2 regions of the Micromonospora sp. NPDC049081 genome follow, and region 2 is predicted to be linked to the other one. Evidence: predicted binding sites of a transcription regulator. Region 2 holds the regulator's gene; the other holds the start of a gene.
What was found. Region 2 encodes HrcA, which represses chaperone genes, less so after heat shock. Its sites were predicted from a motif close to GGTTNGCACNCTCNNNNNGAGNGTGCNAACC; they were not measured.

Region 1 (7,716 bases), on a different contig from region 2:
ACGACGGAGTGCTGGAACGCCTCGACGAGGTCACCAAGGTCGGCGAGGCGGTGCTGGAGTCGCGTACCGTCACCCACCCCGCGCTGCCCGACGCGGTGGTCCGGACGCCGACCATCGTCAAGCTCGCCGCCACCGACACCGAGGTCTACGGCCGGGAATGGTTCGGGCCGATCTCCTTCGTCATCGCCACCGACTCGACCGCGCACAGCATCGAGATCCTGCGGTCCACCGTCGGAGAGTCCGGCGCGCTGACCGCCGCCGTCTACTCCACCGACGAGGCGGTGCTGGACGCCGTCGAGGCCGCCGCGATCGACGTCGGGGTGCACCTGTCGGCCAACCTCACCGGTGGGGTCTTCGTGAACCAGTCCGCCGCTTTCTCGGACTTCCACGGCAGCGGCGCGAACCCGGCCGCCAACGCCGCCCTCACCGACGGCGCCTACGTCGCCAACCGCTTCCGCATCGTCCAGTCCCGCCGCCCCGCCTGACCCCACCGTCCCCGTCCCACGCCCCTGCCTTCCCGACCACCCCCACCCCCGTCCGCGCTCCGGCTGCGGGCGGGGGTGTTCGGTGTTCGGTGGTCGGTGTTCCGTGTTCCGTGTTCCGTGGTCCGTGGTCGGTGATCAAGAGGTTTACGTCATCCTGAGTGGCTGATTTGACGTAAACCTCTTGATCACCGGCGCGGCCCGGCGCGGCCCGGCGCGGCCTGGCCCGGTCCGGCCCGGTCCGGCGCGGCCTGGCCTGGCCTGGCGCGGCGCGGTCCGGCCTGGCGCGGTCCGGTCCGGCGCGGTCCGGCCCGGGGTTTTGGGGGTGGGGGTCAGGCGGGGCGGCGCATCTGGAGTTCGTTGAGGGCGGGGATCTTGGGGTGCGGGACGCGGACGCCGGTGTCGGTGAAGCCCAGACGGTGGTAGGCCCGGTAGGCGCGGTCGTTGCCGACCACCACCTCGAGCATGAGCTGTGGTCGGCCGCAGGCGCGCGACCAGGCGGCGACCTCGTCGATCAGCGCGCCGAGTAGGCCGGTGCCCCGCCACGAGGGGTTCACGTAGACCGCGTAGACGACCGTCAGGTCCGGCTCGTCGGGGGAGACGGTGCCGCCCGCGTGGCCGACCAGCCGGCCGCCGGGATCGGCCACGAACTGGGCGGTGTGGCACCCCTGGGACACGTACGCGATCCGGGCCGCGTAGTCGGCGTGCGGGCGGGCGGCGGCCTCGGCGACGGTCTCCAGGAAGGCCAGCGGCGCATCCGCGAGCATCTCCAACCGCAGCGCCCGCATCCGGGCGGCGTCCTGCGGGCGCACCCGGTGCACGGGTGCCGTCCGGGTCACCGGTGGGGCCGGGGCAGATGTCATGTGCGCATGCATACCGCAGCGATGAACGCCGATGGGTAACCGGGTCGATACCCGTCCGATTTAGACCGATTTGAGGTCGTGCGCGGTCGTCACTCCTCGTGTAGCGTGCGATTTCGGTCACCGATTCAGCGGCCTTCACCGACCGCCGAAACGGTGGTTCTCCGCTGTCGGCCCGCCGGCATCCCGGGGTTGTGGAACGCCGCGCAGAGTGAGGAAGTGCACCGTGGCACAGGGCACCGTCAAGTGGTTCAACTCCGAAAAAGGCTACGGCTTTATCGCCGTCGACGGCGGGCAGGACGTCTTCGTCCACTTCTCCGCCATCGAGATGGACGGCTACAAGGCGCTCGACGACGGTCAGCGGGTGGAGTTCGAGATCGCCCAGGGTCAGAAGGGGCCGCAGGCCGAACGGGTCCGCGTCATCGCCTGACCTGTCCTGCGGGCCCCACCCGCCGGGCCGCCCGTGGGACGGTTGGCGGCGGGGGTCGGTGCGGGGAAAGATCGTGAACCGTCCAGGCGTCCTCGCTGAGGAGGGTTCATGTCCGACCAGTCACCTCCGGGTCCACCCGGCCCCGCTGCCGGGTCGCCGGGCGGACCATGGGGGCCGCCGCCCGGAGGGCCGCCGTCGGGCCAACCCTCGTGGGGGCCGCCGCCCGGGGGGCCGCCGTCGGGCCAACCCTCGTGGGGGCCGCCGTCGTGGGATCCGTCCGCAGCGGGGCCGCCGGGCTGGAGCTATCCGGCTCCCGGTGGCCCGTACCCGGGCTATCCCCCGGGTGCCGACGGCGGTTTCCCGCCGCTCGGGAGCTATCCGCCGCTCGGGGGCCATCCGCCGGTCGCCGGGGGCGGCTCCTGGGGGCCGGCGGACCCGCTGGTCAATCCGCCGTACGCCGGGCTGGAAGGCTGGTTCGCCCGGTGCACCGGCGCGTTGCGTCGAAGTTGGCGGACCCTGCTGCCGTTGATGCTGCTCACCCAGGTCGTGCCGGCGGTGGCGGTGTCCCTGCTCTCCCTCGGCACGGGGCCCGACGCCGCCCCGCTGCCCGCCGACGGCTCGATTCCCGACGGCTACCTCAGTGACCTGGTGATCTACGGGGTCTCGGTGCTCCTGGTCGCGCTGGCCTTCGGGGTGGTGCAGGGCATCGGCTGGGCGGGTGGCACCTGGGTGGTGGCCCGGCAGGCCGCCGGCCAGCCGGCCGACCTGCCCGGCGCGCTGCGCTACGGCGCGCGCCGCTGCCTCGGCCTGTGGGGCTGGATGCTGGTGCTGGGCCTGCTCATCGGCGTCGGTTTCTGCCTGTGCCTGCTGCCGGGCATCTACCTGGCGTTCGCCCTCGCCCTCGCCGGCCCGGTCTACCTGTTCGAGGGGCAGAACCCGATCGGGCGCTCGTTCCGCATGTTCCACGACCGGTTGGGCATGGTGCTCGGCCGGGTGGCGCTGGTCGCACTGGCGGTGCTGCTCGGCAGCGTGCTCGGCGGGGTGGTGGAGTCGGTCGGCACCGTGCCGTTCGGCACCGACCCGTTCACCGCGCCCGGCACCGCCGTGGGTGCGGTGGCGGTGATCCTGGTGAGCGCGGTGCTGGTCGTGCCGGTCTACCTGGTGCAGCTGGTCGGCCTGGTCGTGACGTACGCCGAGCAGCGCGCGCAGGAGGGGCCGGTGAACGTCGTGCGACTGGTGGCGGAACTCGGCTGACCGGCCCCATCGTGCTTGCACTCGGCAGGGGAGAGTGCTAAACAGGTCATTGGCACTCGCATACGGTGAGTGCCAATGGTCGGGGCGGTAGGGCCACGGTCACATCGGCGTCTCGATGGCGTCGGGTGGCACATGGCCGGTCGTCGCGGGCTGTCCGGCCCGACCGAGGAGGACGTCGTCGTCGCCAGGTGGCGACGTCCCCAAGGTGCGTACACCAGGCGGCCCGTCCGGGGACACAACCCCCGGGTGGCCCGTGAGTGTCCAGGAGGACAACGCCGTATGGCCAAGATGATCGCGTTCGACGAAGAGGCTCGCCGCGGCCTCGAGCGGGGCATGAACCAGCTCGCCGACGCCGTAAAGGTGACCCTCGGCCCCAAGGGCCGCAACGTGGTGCTCGAGAAGAAGTGGGGTGCCCCCACCATCACCAACGATGGTGTGAGCATCGCCAAGGAGATCGAGCTCGAGGACCCGTACGAGAAGATCGGCGCCGAGCTGGTCAAGGAGGTCGCCAAGAAGACCGACGACGTCGCCGGTGACGGCACGACGACGGCGACCGTCCTGGCCCAGGCCCTGGTGCGCGAGGGTCTGCGCAACGTGGCCGCCGGTGCCAACCCGATGGCCCTGAAGCGGGGCATCGAGGCTGCCGTGGCCAGCGTCTCGGAGGAGCTGTCCAAGCTCGCCAAGGACGTCGAGACCAAGGAGCAGATCGCCTCCACCGCCTCCATCTCCGCCGGTGACAGCACCGTCGGGGAGATCATCGCCGAGGCGATGGACAAGGTCGGCAAGGAAGGCGTCATCACCGTCGAGGAGAGCAACACCTTCGGGCTGGAGCTGGAGCTCACCGAGGGCATGCGCTTCGACAAGGGCTACATCTCCGCGTACTTCATGACCGACCCGGAGCGTATGGAGGCCGTCTTCGACGACCCCTACCTGCTCATCGTCAACAGCAAGATCTCCTCGGTGAAGGACCTGCTCCCGATCCTGGAGAAGGTCATGCAGTCGGGCAAGCCGCTGCTGATCATCTCCGAGGACATCGAGGGCGAGGCCCTGGCGACCCTGGTCGTCAACAAGGTCCGGGGCACCTTCAAGTCGGTCGCCGTCAAGGCGCCGGGCTTCGGTGACCGCCGCAAGGCCATGCTCGCCGACATCGCCATCCTCACCGGTGGCCAGGTCATCAGCGAGGAGGTCGGCCTCAAGCTGGACGCCGTCGGCCTCGACATGCTGGGCCGCGCCCGCAAGGTCGTGGTGACCAAGGACGAGACCACCATCGTCGACGGTGCCGGCGACGCCGACCAGATCCAGGGGCGGGTCAACCAGATCCGGGCCGAGATCGACAAGAGCGACTCCGACTACGACCGCGAGAAGCTGCAGGAGCGGCTGGCCAAGCTGGCCGGCGGCGTTGCGGTGATCAAGGTCGGCGCGGCCACCGAGGTCGAGCTGAAGGAGCGCAAGCACCGCATCGAGGACGCCGTCCGCAACGCGAAGGCCGCCGTCGAGGAGGGCATCGTCCCGGGTGGTGGCGTCGCGCTGGTGCAGGCCGGCAAGACCGCCTTCGACAAGCTGGACCTGGCCGGCGACGAGGCGACCGGTGCGCAGATCGTCAAGATCGCGCTGGACGCCCCGCTGCGGCAGATCGCCGTCAACGCCGGCCTGGAGGGTGGCGTGGTCGTCGAGCGCGTCCGCAACCTGGACGCCGGTCACGGCCTCAACGCCGCCAGCGGTGAGTACGTCGACCTGCTGGCCGCGGGCATCATCGACCCGGCCAAGGTGACCCGGTCGGCGCTGCAGAACGCCGCGTCGATCGCGGCGCTCTTCCTCACCACCGAAGCCGTCGTGGCGGACAAGCCGGAGAAGACCCCGGCCGCCCCGGCTGGCCCGGGTGGCGGGGACATGGACTTCTGAGTACAGCTCCAACGCCGAACGGGGCGGGCCGCGCGAGCGGTCCGCCCCGTTCCGTGTCCGGGGACCGTACCCAGCCGGGCCGGCTCACCCCGGCGACCGGGGGCCGGTCAGCGGCGGGCCGCCCGCACCGCCGCGTACGCGTCGACCAGACCGGCCCCGGTCGACGCCGCCACCGGGCCGCAGCTGAGGTCGGCGGGCCCGGCGGGTTGCGCGGTGTCCCGCAGGATGTTCCGGGTCCGGTCCAGGTCACCCACCAGCGCCGGGTTCGCCGACCACATCAGTGCCACCACTCCCGCCACCTGCGGGGTGGCCATCGAAGTGCCGTCCAGGGCGGCGTAACCGCCGCCGGGCATCGCGGAGAGGACCTCCGCGCCGGGGGCGACCAGGTCCGGCTTGGCCGCCCCACCGGCGGCGGGCCCCCGGCTGGAAAACTCGGTGACGCGCCGGTCGCGGCCCACGGCACCCACCGTCAGCACATCGGGGTACGGCGCCGGCGGGTCGACGATCGACCCGCAGTCCGGTCCGGTGTTCCCGGCGGCGGCCACCACCAGAATGCCCGCGGCCGTCAACGCGGCGGTCGCCGGGCGCAGCGCACGCGCGTCACAGCCCTCGACCGGTGGGCACCCCCACGAGTTGGTGAGCACGTCCGGGGCCCGCTCCGGCCGACCGTCGGTGAACGGGTCACCGCCAGCCGGGAACGGGGCCAACATGAACTGGAGGCAGTCCAGGTAGTGCGCCGGGCTGCCCAGGTTGCGGTCGAGGTTGACGCAGCCCACCCACTGCGCGCCGGGGGCGACCCCGATGCCGTCGCGTCCCACCGCGCTGGCCGTGGTGTGGGTGCCGTGACCGCCGGAGTCGGTGGGGGCGCGGGTGTGGTCCCACGGGTCGTACCAGGAGTCGTCGCCGCCCCGGAAGTTGGCGGCCAGCGTCGGATGGGTGCCGTCGACCCCGGAGTCCGAACTGCCGACCACCACCCCGGCCCCGGTGACGTCCAACTCCGACCAGACCCGGTCGGCGCCCAGCATCCGGATGTTCCACTCCGGCCCCGTCGGTCCGGCCCGGTCACCCCGGCTGGCCGGTGCCGGCGCGGGCAATGGTCGGAGCCGCTGGCTGACCAGCACCCGGGCCACCTCCGGCCGCCCGGACAGCCAGGCCCGCACCGCCGGCCCGCCGTCGGTCTCGATCGCGTTGACCAGGTAGTACGGCGTCGGGTCGAGGTGTAGCCGGGTCAGGTCCCGGCGCAACGCGCCCTGGGTGCGTTCGGCGGTGGACACCAGTCGGCGGTAGACCTCGGCGGTCCGCGCCTCCCGGCCGGCGCGACCTGGCGTACCGGCGGGGATGCCGGTGAGGTCGGCCGGCTCGCGGAGCACCACCAGCAGCCGTTCGCCGTGCAGGCCGGGCTGGCCGGCGACCACGTCGACCACACCGACGGTGAGCAGCAGGACGGCTGCGCTCGACGCGGCGACCAGCCGGCGCGGTGCGCGCCCGCGTGGCCGGGCGAGCAGCACCCCGTACCCGATGGCCAGCACGACCGCGACGGCGAACCCGACGCCGGATGCGACCGCGACCCAGTAGGGGACGTCGCGGGTGGTGGCCAGCAGGACCGAGATCTCCTCCGGGTCGGCGAGCGCCAACGGGCCGAACGCCGCCAGACCGACCAGCCACCGGACCGGCGCGGCACCGGCCGGTGCGCCGGCCCGGCGGGCCGCCACCTGGCACGCGCCCAGCACGAAACCGAGCGGCGGGACGAACAGCAACCCGGGCAGCTGGGCGCCGGAGTGGCCGGTGCCCGCGACGACCAGCAGCAGGACCACCCCGGCGACCAGGCCGCCGACCAGCACGGTCCGGGCGGCCCGGGGTGGCCCGTCGCCGGTGAAGGGGGACCAGAACCGGTCGCCCAGCAGCGCTGCGGCCAGCAGGCCGACCGCCGTCGCGGCGAGCGCGGCGAGCGCGGTCTCCAGCAGACCGCCCAGCGCGCCGAACCGCACCCACGGCAGCAGCAGGGCCAGTCCGGCCGCGATGGCCAACAGGGTGACCGCCCTGGGTCGGCCGGCACTGGCCGTGGCCGTGGGGGTGGCCGTGGCTGTGGGGGTGCCCGTGGGCTGGGGTGGGGTGGTGGCGGCCGAGCCGGGCAGTCGGGTGGTCAGCAGTGCGAGCAGGGTCGCGGTGGCGGCCAGCGCGGCCAGGTACAGCTCGTGGTGTACCTGGGGCAGCGCCCGCAGGGAGCCGAGGGCGAGCAGGGCGAGCGCCGCGCCGAGCCAACCCCACCCGGTGGCCCGTACCCGGGGTGAACGGGGGAGCAGGGCCAACAGCAGGGCGGGTAGGCCGACCAGCAGGGCGGTGGCCAGGCTGAGGGCCGGCCAGAGCCACGCCTGCCGGTCCCATCCCGCGGCCACCTGCAACTGCTCGACCGACCAGCCGACCGCCTGGAGCAGGACGGCGAGCACGACCGTCCAGCCGCCGGCCAGTGCGGCCGCCACCACCGGCCACGGGCTCGACGGACGGCCGGCGGCCGATGGTGGGCCGTAGCCCAGCGGAGGTGGTGTGTCGGCCAACATCCGGAAACAGTACGACGCACGTCGCCGTCCGACGGCTCTGCCGGTCCGACGGCGGTCCCCGCCCGTCACTGGTGGCCCCGGGGAAACGCGGACCTGCGCGGTCCCCGCCTCGCATGGGCTCGGCTCCGCGCTGTCCGCCGCTGCGTCCACCCCCCCGCGTTCCGTCGCTGCTCCCCGGTCGCCGGTACCGTCCCGTGGTCACGGAAAGTGACGGAAGGCGGGGGGTGTGG
Region 2 (7,716 bases):
CGCCGAGGTGACCACCGAGGCCAACCCCGAGTCGGTCACCCCGCAGTCGCTGAAGACCCTGCGGGCCGCCGGCTACACCCGGATCTCGCTGGGCATGCAGTCCGCCGCCGCCGGGGTGCTGGCGGTCCTCGACCGGACCCACCGCCCCGGCCGGGCCGCCGAGGCCGCCCGGGAGGCCCGCGACGCCGGGTTCGACCACGTCAACCTGGACCTGATCTACGGCACGCCGGGGGAGCGCGCCGAGGACTTCGCCGCCTCGCTGGACCAGGTCGTCGCCGCCGGGGTCGACCACGTCAGCGCGTACGCCCTGATCGTGGAGGACGGCACCCGGTTGGCCGCCCGGATGCGGCGCGGCGAGCTGCCGTACCCCTCCGACGACGTGGCGGCCGACCGTTACCTGGCGGCGGAGGCCGCCCTCGACGCGGCCGGGTTCTCCTGGTACGAGGTCTCCAACTGGGCCCGCAGCGAGGCGGCCCGGTGCCGGCACAACCTGCTCTACTGGACCGGGGCCGACTGGTGGGGCCTCGGCCCGGGGGCGCACAGCCACGTCGGCGGGGTGCGCTGGTGGAACGTCAAACACCCCAGCGCGTACGCGCAACGGCTCGCCGCCGGGCACTCGCCCGGCCTTGCCCGGGAGGTCCTCACCCCGGCCGAGGCGCACATGGAGGACGTGATGCTGCGGCTCCGGCTCGCCTCCGGGCTGCCGCTGGACGTGCTGGACGACGCGGGCCGGGCCGCCGCCGCCCGCGCGCTCGCCGACGGGCTGCTGGACCCGGTGGCCTACCCGCAGGGGCGGGCGGTGCTCACCCTGCGGGGCCGGCTGCTGGCCGACGCGGTGGTCCGCGACCTGCTGCCCTGAGCGTGGTCCCGCCGGCCCGCCGCGCACCGCAGCGGGGCGGGCCGGGGCCGGCGGTGGTGCCCGACCGGCCGGGGGAGCGGCCGGCCGGGGTTCACTTGATGAAACTGGTGGACATCGGGTAGCGGTAGGCCTGACCCTCGTTGGCCTTCATGCCGGCGATGATCCCGAACAGGATCTGGATCACCACGACCGCGATGCTGGGCAGGAAGAGCAGGCACCAGCTCACGAAGAGCAGCACGAACGCGATGATCGACCAGAGGATCTGGAAGTTCAGCGCGGCCAACGCCTGCGCCCGGACGGCCGGCGACTGCTGACCGCGTACCAGGTAGGCGATCAGCGGGGCGACGAAGCCGAGCGGGCCGAGGCTGATCAGCGCGCCGGCGGCCCCGCCGAAGTGCGCGACCAGCGCCCAGGTCTTGTCCTCGCTGTTGGCGTATCCACCGGTCGGGGCGCCGTACGCGCCGGCGGTCGGATATCCGCCACCGGCCGGCGGGTAGCCACCAGGCGGGCCGTAGCCACCGGGCGGGCCGTAGCCACCCGACGGGTCGTAGCCACCCGACGGCGGCTGGTCACCGGTGGGCGGCGGATACCCGCCGGGCGGGGGATACCCGCCTGCACCCGGTGCCCCGGACAGTGGTGCGGTGGGCGGCTCGTATGGCGAGCCCTGGCCAGCGTTCGGGTCCGGCGGGTAGCCGTCCCCCGCGCCGGGCGGGCGAGGTGGTTCAGTCATGCCCGTCACGGTAGGGGCTGCCGGCAAGGGTGCACCAGAGCGACACTGGTGAGGTTGGCCTCGACATTCGGTCAGCGGCCACGCCGGCAACCCACCGGGGCGGTCGCACCGACGGTCCGTCGTTGATCAACGCAGCGGCGGTACTGCCGTCGTAGACTGGCACTCGCTACAGTCGAGTGCCAGAGCGCTCGCCGGACGCGTCAGAAGTCCGGTCGCCGTGCGACAGGAGGTGGGAGATGGGTCTCGACGACCGCAAACTCGCCGTGCTGCGGGCGATCGTCGAGGACTACGTCGCCACGCAGGAGCCCGTCGGCAGCAAGACGCTCGTCGAGCGGCACCAGCTCGGGGTCTCCCCGGCGACCGTCCGTAACGACATGGCGGTGCTGGAGGAGGAAGGCTACATCCGGCAGCCGCACACCAGCGCCGGCCGGGTGCCCACCGACCGGGGCTACCGCCTCTTCGTCGACCGGCTCTCCCGGGTCAAACCGCTCAGCCCCGCCGAACGTCGGGCCATCGAGCGGTTCCTGGTCGGCGCGGTCGACCTCGACGACGTGGTGCACCGCACCGTACGGCTGCTGGCGCAGCTCACCCGGCAGGTCGCCGTCGTGCAGTACCCGTCGCTGGCCCGGTCGTCGGTGCGGCACCTGGAGCTGGTGCCGATCTCCACCACCCGGCTGATGCTGGTCATGATCGCCGACACCGGGCGGGTCGAGCAGCGGCTGGTCGAACTGCCCACGCCGGTCCCCGCCGACGACGTCACCGACCTGCGCCGGCTGGTCAACGAGAAACTGGTCGGCAGTCGGTTGTCCGACACCCCACCGCTGGTCCAGGCGCTGGTCGAGGAGTCCGCGCCGCACCTGCGCGGGGCCATGACCACCCTGTCCACCGTGCTGCTGGAGACCCTCGTCGAGCGCACCGAGGAGCGGTTGGCGCTCGCCGGCACCGCCAACCTCACCCGGGGCGGCCTGCTCGACTTCCAGGGTTCGCTGCGACCCATCCTGGAGGCGCTCGAAGAGGAGGTCGTCCTGCTCAAGCTGATCGGCGAGGCCGAACCGAGCACCACCCGGGTGCTGATCGGCGACGAGAACGAGGTCGACAACCTGCGGGCCGCCTCGGTGGTCAGCACCGGGTACGGCCCCGGCAGCACCATCGTCGGTGGGCTGGGCGTACTCGGCCCGACCCGGATGGACTACCCCGGCACCATCGCCACGGTGCGGGCCGTGGCACGCTACGTGGGCGAGCTGCTGGCCCAGAACTGACCAGTCAGGGCCGACGGCCGGCTCCGGCCGCCGACCGGCGCAACGCGAGACGAACATGAGGACACGGAACGCAGTGGCCAGGGACTACTACGGCATTCTCGGCGTCGGCCGGGAAGCCTCCGATGACGAGATCAAGCGCGCCTACCGCAAGCTGGCGCGGCAGTTCCACCCGGACGTCAATCCGGACCCGGAGGCACAGGAGAAGTTCAAGGACATCAACGCCGCGTACGAGGTCCTCTCGGACGACCGGAAGCGGCAGATCGTCGACCTGGGCGGCGACCCGCTCGCCCCGGGCGGCGGGGGCGCCGGTGGCCCGGGCGGCCCCGGCGGGGCCGGCCCGTTCGTCGGCTTCCAGGACATCATGGACGCCTTCTTCGGTGGTGCGGCCGGTGGGGCGCGCGGTCCGCGCCCGCGTACCCGCCCCGGAGCCGACGCGATCCTGCGGCTGGAACTGGACCTGCACGAGACCGCCTTCGGCGTCGAGGCCCCGATCACCGTCGACACCGCAGTGCTCTGCACCACCTGCTCCGGGGCGGGCACCGCAGCCGGCACCCACCTGGCGACGTGCGAGGCGTGCGGGGGCCGGGGCGAGGTGCAGTCGGTGCAGCGGACCTTCCTCGGCCAGGTGGTGTCGGCCCGCCCGTGCACCGTCTGCCAGGGCTACGGCACCACCATCCCGCACCCCTGCCCGACCTGTGCCGGCGACGGCCGGGTACGGACCCGCCGCTCGCTGACCGTCAAGATCCCCGCCGGGGTCGAGGACGGCATGCGGATCCGGCTCGCCCAGCAGGGTGAGGTCGGCCCGGGCGGCGGCACCGCCGGTGACCTCTACGTCGAGATCCACGAGCGCCCGCACGACGTCTACTCCCGCAAGGGCGACGACCTGCACTGCCGGGTCACCGTCCCGATGACCGCCGCCGCGCTGGGCACCCGACTGACCATCAAGACGCTGGACAGCGAGGAGACGGTCGACGTCAAGGCCGGCACCCAGCCGGGCAGCACGCTGCGGCTGCGCGCCCGGGGCGTACCGCACCTGCGGGGCACCGGCCGGGGTGACCTCTACGTCCACCTCGACGTGCGTACCCCCACCAAGCTCGACGCCGACCAGGAGAAGATGCTGCGGGACTTCGCCAAGACCCGGGGCGAGGAGGTCGCCGAGCTGAGCAAGCAGGGCGGCTTCTTCTCCCGGATGCGCGACGCCTTCAACGGCCACGCCTGACCCGGGCCTGCCCCGGGCTGGTTCGGACCCCCGTCAGCGGTGCCCTGGTCAGCTCGGGTGTGGCGGCCCTGACCCGGAGCGGTCCTGACTCGGGACGGTCCTGACTCGGGGCGGTTCTGACCCACGGTTCTGACCCGGGGCGGTTCTGACCCAGGGCGGTGGTGTGTCCGGCGGTTTGCTCCGGGGCGGTGGTGTGCGGGGCGGCCCGGTCCGGGGCGGCGGTCTGTCGGGCGGCCCGGTCCGGGGCGGTGGGGGCCGGGCCGGTTAGCCTGATCGGCGTGTCCGCGCCGCTGTTCCTGGTCGAGTCGCTGCCTCCTGCCGACCAGCTCACCCTGGACGGCCCCGAGGGGCACCACGCCGCCACCGTGCAACGGCTGCGCGTCGGCGAGGAGCTGCTGCTCGCCGACGGTCGGGGTGGCACCGCCACCGCCGTGGTCACCGCCGTCGGCCGGGGCACCCTGGACCTCACCGTCACCTCCCGGGGGTACGTGGACGCGGACGTCCCCCGGCTGGTCGTGGTGCAGGGCATCGCCAAGGGCGACCGGGGTGAACTCGCCGTGCAGGCGATGACCGAGGTCGGGGTGGACGAGATCGTGCCCTGGGCGGCGTCCCGCTCGGTGGTGCAGTGGCGCGGTGACCGGGGCGTACGGGCCAGGGAGAAGTGGGCTGCGACCGCCCGGGAGGCGGCCAAGCAGGCCCGTCGTGCCTGGTTGCCGGTGGTGGCGGGAGCACCGGACGAGTCCACCGCCACGGTGGCCCGCCGGATCGCCGGGGCCGGCGCGGCGTTCGTCCTGCACGAGGAGGCCGAGGAGCGGCTGACCACGGTCGAGCTGCCGACCACCGGCGAGATCATCCTTGTGGTCGGCCCCGAGGGCGGCATCGCCCCGACCGAGTTGACCGCCTTCACCGAGGCCGGTGCCCGCCCGGTCCGGTTGGGCCCCTCGGTCCTGCGTACCTCCACCGCCGGCGTGGCCGCCCTCTCCGTCCTCTCCACCCGCCTCCCCCGCTGGTAACCCCCTCTTCCCCTCCCTCCCTCGCCCCACCTCCGCCCCACCGCGCCCCCGCCCCCGCCTCCCCCACCCCCTGGCCCCCGCCTCCCTCCGCCGCCCCCGCCTCGCCCCGGTGATCAAGAGGTTTACGTCATCCGCGAGCCCAATCCCGCCCCAAATCTCTTGATCACCGAGCCCACCACCCAGCCCTCGGCGTTGGTGGCTGGTGATCAAGAGGTTTGGGTCATCTGGAGGCCTGAAATTGGCGTAAAGCTCTTGATCACCGGGGCGAGGAGGGCTGGGCGGGGCTGGGCGGGGTCGGCGGGCTGGGCCGGGTGGGGTGGGGCTGGCGGGGGTCGGGGCGGGTGGAGGAGTGGGGGAGTGGGGGGTGGTGGGGGTGGTCTTTAGAGTGGGGGGATGGGAGCTGACTGTCTGTTCTGCCGCATCGTCGCCGGGGAGATTCCGGCCACCATCGTCAAGGAGACCGCCAGCACCCTGGCATTCCGCGACATCGGGCCGAAGGCGCCGGTGCACGTGCTGGTCATCCCCAAGGAGCACTACGCCGACGTGGCGACGCTCGGCCAGGGTGACCCGGCGCTGGCCGGTGAGGTGCTGGCCACGGCTGCCGCGGTGGCCGAGGACGAGGGGCTGACCGGCGACGGCTTCCGGCTGATGTTCAACACCGGCCCGTACGGCGGGCAGGAGGTCTTCCACGTGCATGCCCACCTGCTCGGCGGTGCGCCCCTGGGCCCCATGCTGGTCCGGGACCTGGGGTGACGTCCGGGACTGAGCCGGAGCCCGACCCGCAGCCCGCTGCGTCGCCCGATCCCGACGGGGGTCCCGCCGCGACGGTGACGCGGCGTCGGCTGGAGCGGATGGTCCGGCAGGTCCAGGCGCAGGCCCGGGTGCCGGCGCTGGCGGTGGCGCTGCACCGGGCCGACCGTCCGCTCTGGACCTGCGAGGTGGGCGGCACCGGCAACGACACCGTGCTCGGCCCGCAGAGCCGGTTCCGGATCGGTTCGGTCACCAAGACCTTCACCGCCGTGCTGGTGTTGCAGTGCCGCGACGACGGGCTGCTCGACCTGGACGACCCGCTGGGCCGGCACCTGGACCTGCCGGCGCACGGCGAGCTGACCGTACGCCGGTTGCTGTCGCACACCGCCGGGCTGCAACGGGAGCCGTACGGGGACGTCTGGGACACGCTGCGCGCGCCGCAGGTGGACGAGTTGATCGCCGATCTGGTCCGGGCCGAGCGGGTGTTGCCCACCGGGCGTCGCTACCACTACTCCAACCTGGGTATGGCGTTGCTCGGCCGGCTGGTCGGCGCGTTGCGGGGCGGCACCTGGGCGGAGGTGCTCGCCGAGCGGGTGCTCACCCCGCTGGGGTTGGCCGATACCTCGGTCGACCCGGGGCCGCAGGCGGTGACCGGGTTCCTGGTCGACGCGTACTCCGACGAGGCGCATCCGGAGCCGCCGACCGACTTCGGGGCGGTCGGGCCGGCCGGCCAGTTGTGGAGCACGGCGACGGACATGGCCCGGTGGGCGGCGTTCCTGGCGGACCCGGGTGCGCTGGACCCGACCGGGGCGGTGCTCGCCCCGGCCACCCTGGACGAGATGCGCTGGCCGGTGACGATCACCGACGAGACGGTCTGGAAGGCCGGCTTCGGGCTCGGGCTGATCCTGGTGCCGTACCCGGACCGGGTGGTGCACGTGGGGCACGACGGTGCGATGCCCGGCTTCCTGGCCGGGGTCTACGGCCGGCGCGGCGGTGACGGCACGGCCGGCGCGACGGGCTGCGCGGTGCTCGCCTCCTCGGGCACGGCGGCGCAGGTGCTGGATCTGCCGCACCGGTTGCTGGCCGCCGCCGTCGAGCACGACCCGGCGGAGATCCCGCCGTGGCGTCCGGGCACAGGTGCGCCGGGGCCGCTGCGCGGGGTGCTGGGCCGCTGGTGGGGCGAGGGATTCGAGTACGTCTTCAGCTGGCACGAGGGGACGCTGCGGGCCCGGGGTGCGGACGATCCGGTGGGTCGGCCCCCGGCGGTCTTCGCGCCGACGCCGCAGTCGCCTGACGTGTTCCGGACCGTGGCCGGGCGGGAGGTCGGGGAGTTGCTGCGGCTCACCCGCGACGCCGACGGGACGGTGGTCACGATGCACTGGGCCACCTACCGCTTCACCCGCCACCAGGAGACCTTCGACCGGTACGACTTCCGGGCCTGACCGGGCCGGGGCCCGATGCGGGACCTCCCCGGGCCGCCTTCGGCCGGGCCGCCCCCCCCGGGTCGGGTTAGCGCACTGGCCGGGCCCCCGGGTCGGGCCGCCCCCGGTCGGGCCGCCCTCCCGCCGGCCGCCCTCCCGCCGGGCCGCCCTCCCGCCGGCCGCCCTCCCGCCGGGCCGGCGCACCGGACCGCTGGGGGAGCGGGTACGACCGCCCGGTCCGGCCGGGCGGAAAAAGTGACACGGTGCCGCCGGTGCGGAGCGGATACGATGGGCGTATCGTCCGCACGCCGTGCCAGCAGGGCACGGCGCGAGATGGAAGCAGGTGGCGCAGGGCCCCACGGCCCGACCTATGACCGGCACCCCACCTCCCGGCCCGCCCCGGGTGCAGACCAGGATCACGGTTCCCGATGCCAAGATCATGGTCAACCTGCTCGGCGCGGGCGA

Region 1: the regulator HrcA is predicted to act here: its motif matches at 3,074-3,104, upstream of groL (chaperonin GroEL).

What each region holds. Positions count from the first base shown of each region.
Region 1 is NZ_JBEZEK010000010.1:48,006-55,721, forward strand. Features, by position in the region: gene paaN (phenylacetic acid degradation protein PaaN) at 1-485, shown strand, start outside; gene AB0B63_RS16625 (GNAT family N-acetyltransferase) at 815-1,345, opposite strand; gene AB0B63_RS16630 (cold-shock protein) at 1,569-1,772, shown strand; gene AB0B63_RS16635 (hypothetical protein) at 2,268-3,026, shown strand; gene groL (chaperonin GroEL) at 3,306-4,928, shown strand; gene AB0B63_RS16645 (S8 family serine peptidase) at 5,036-7,486, opposite strand.
Region 2 is NZ_JBEZEK010000028.1:58,690-66,405, forward strand. Features, by position in the region: gene hemW (radical SAM family heme chaperone HemW) at 1-859, shown strand, start outside; gene AB0B63_RS28105 (DUF4870 domain-containing protein) at 951-1,589, opposite strand; gene hrcA (heat-inducible transcriptional repressor HrcA) at 1,826-2,848, shown strand; gene dnaJ (molecular chaperone DnaJ) at 2,922-4,067, shown strand; gene AB0B63_RS28120 (16S rRNA (uracil(1498)-N(3))-methyltransferase) at 4,346-5,080, shown strand; gene AB0B63_RS28125 (histidine triad nucleotide-binding protein) at 5,474-5,833, shown strand; gene AB0B63_RS28130 (serine hydrolase domain-containing protein) at 5,932-7,272, shown strand; gene AB0B63_RS28135 (PhoH family protein) at 7,622-7,716, shown strand, end outside.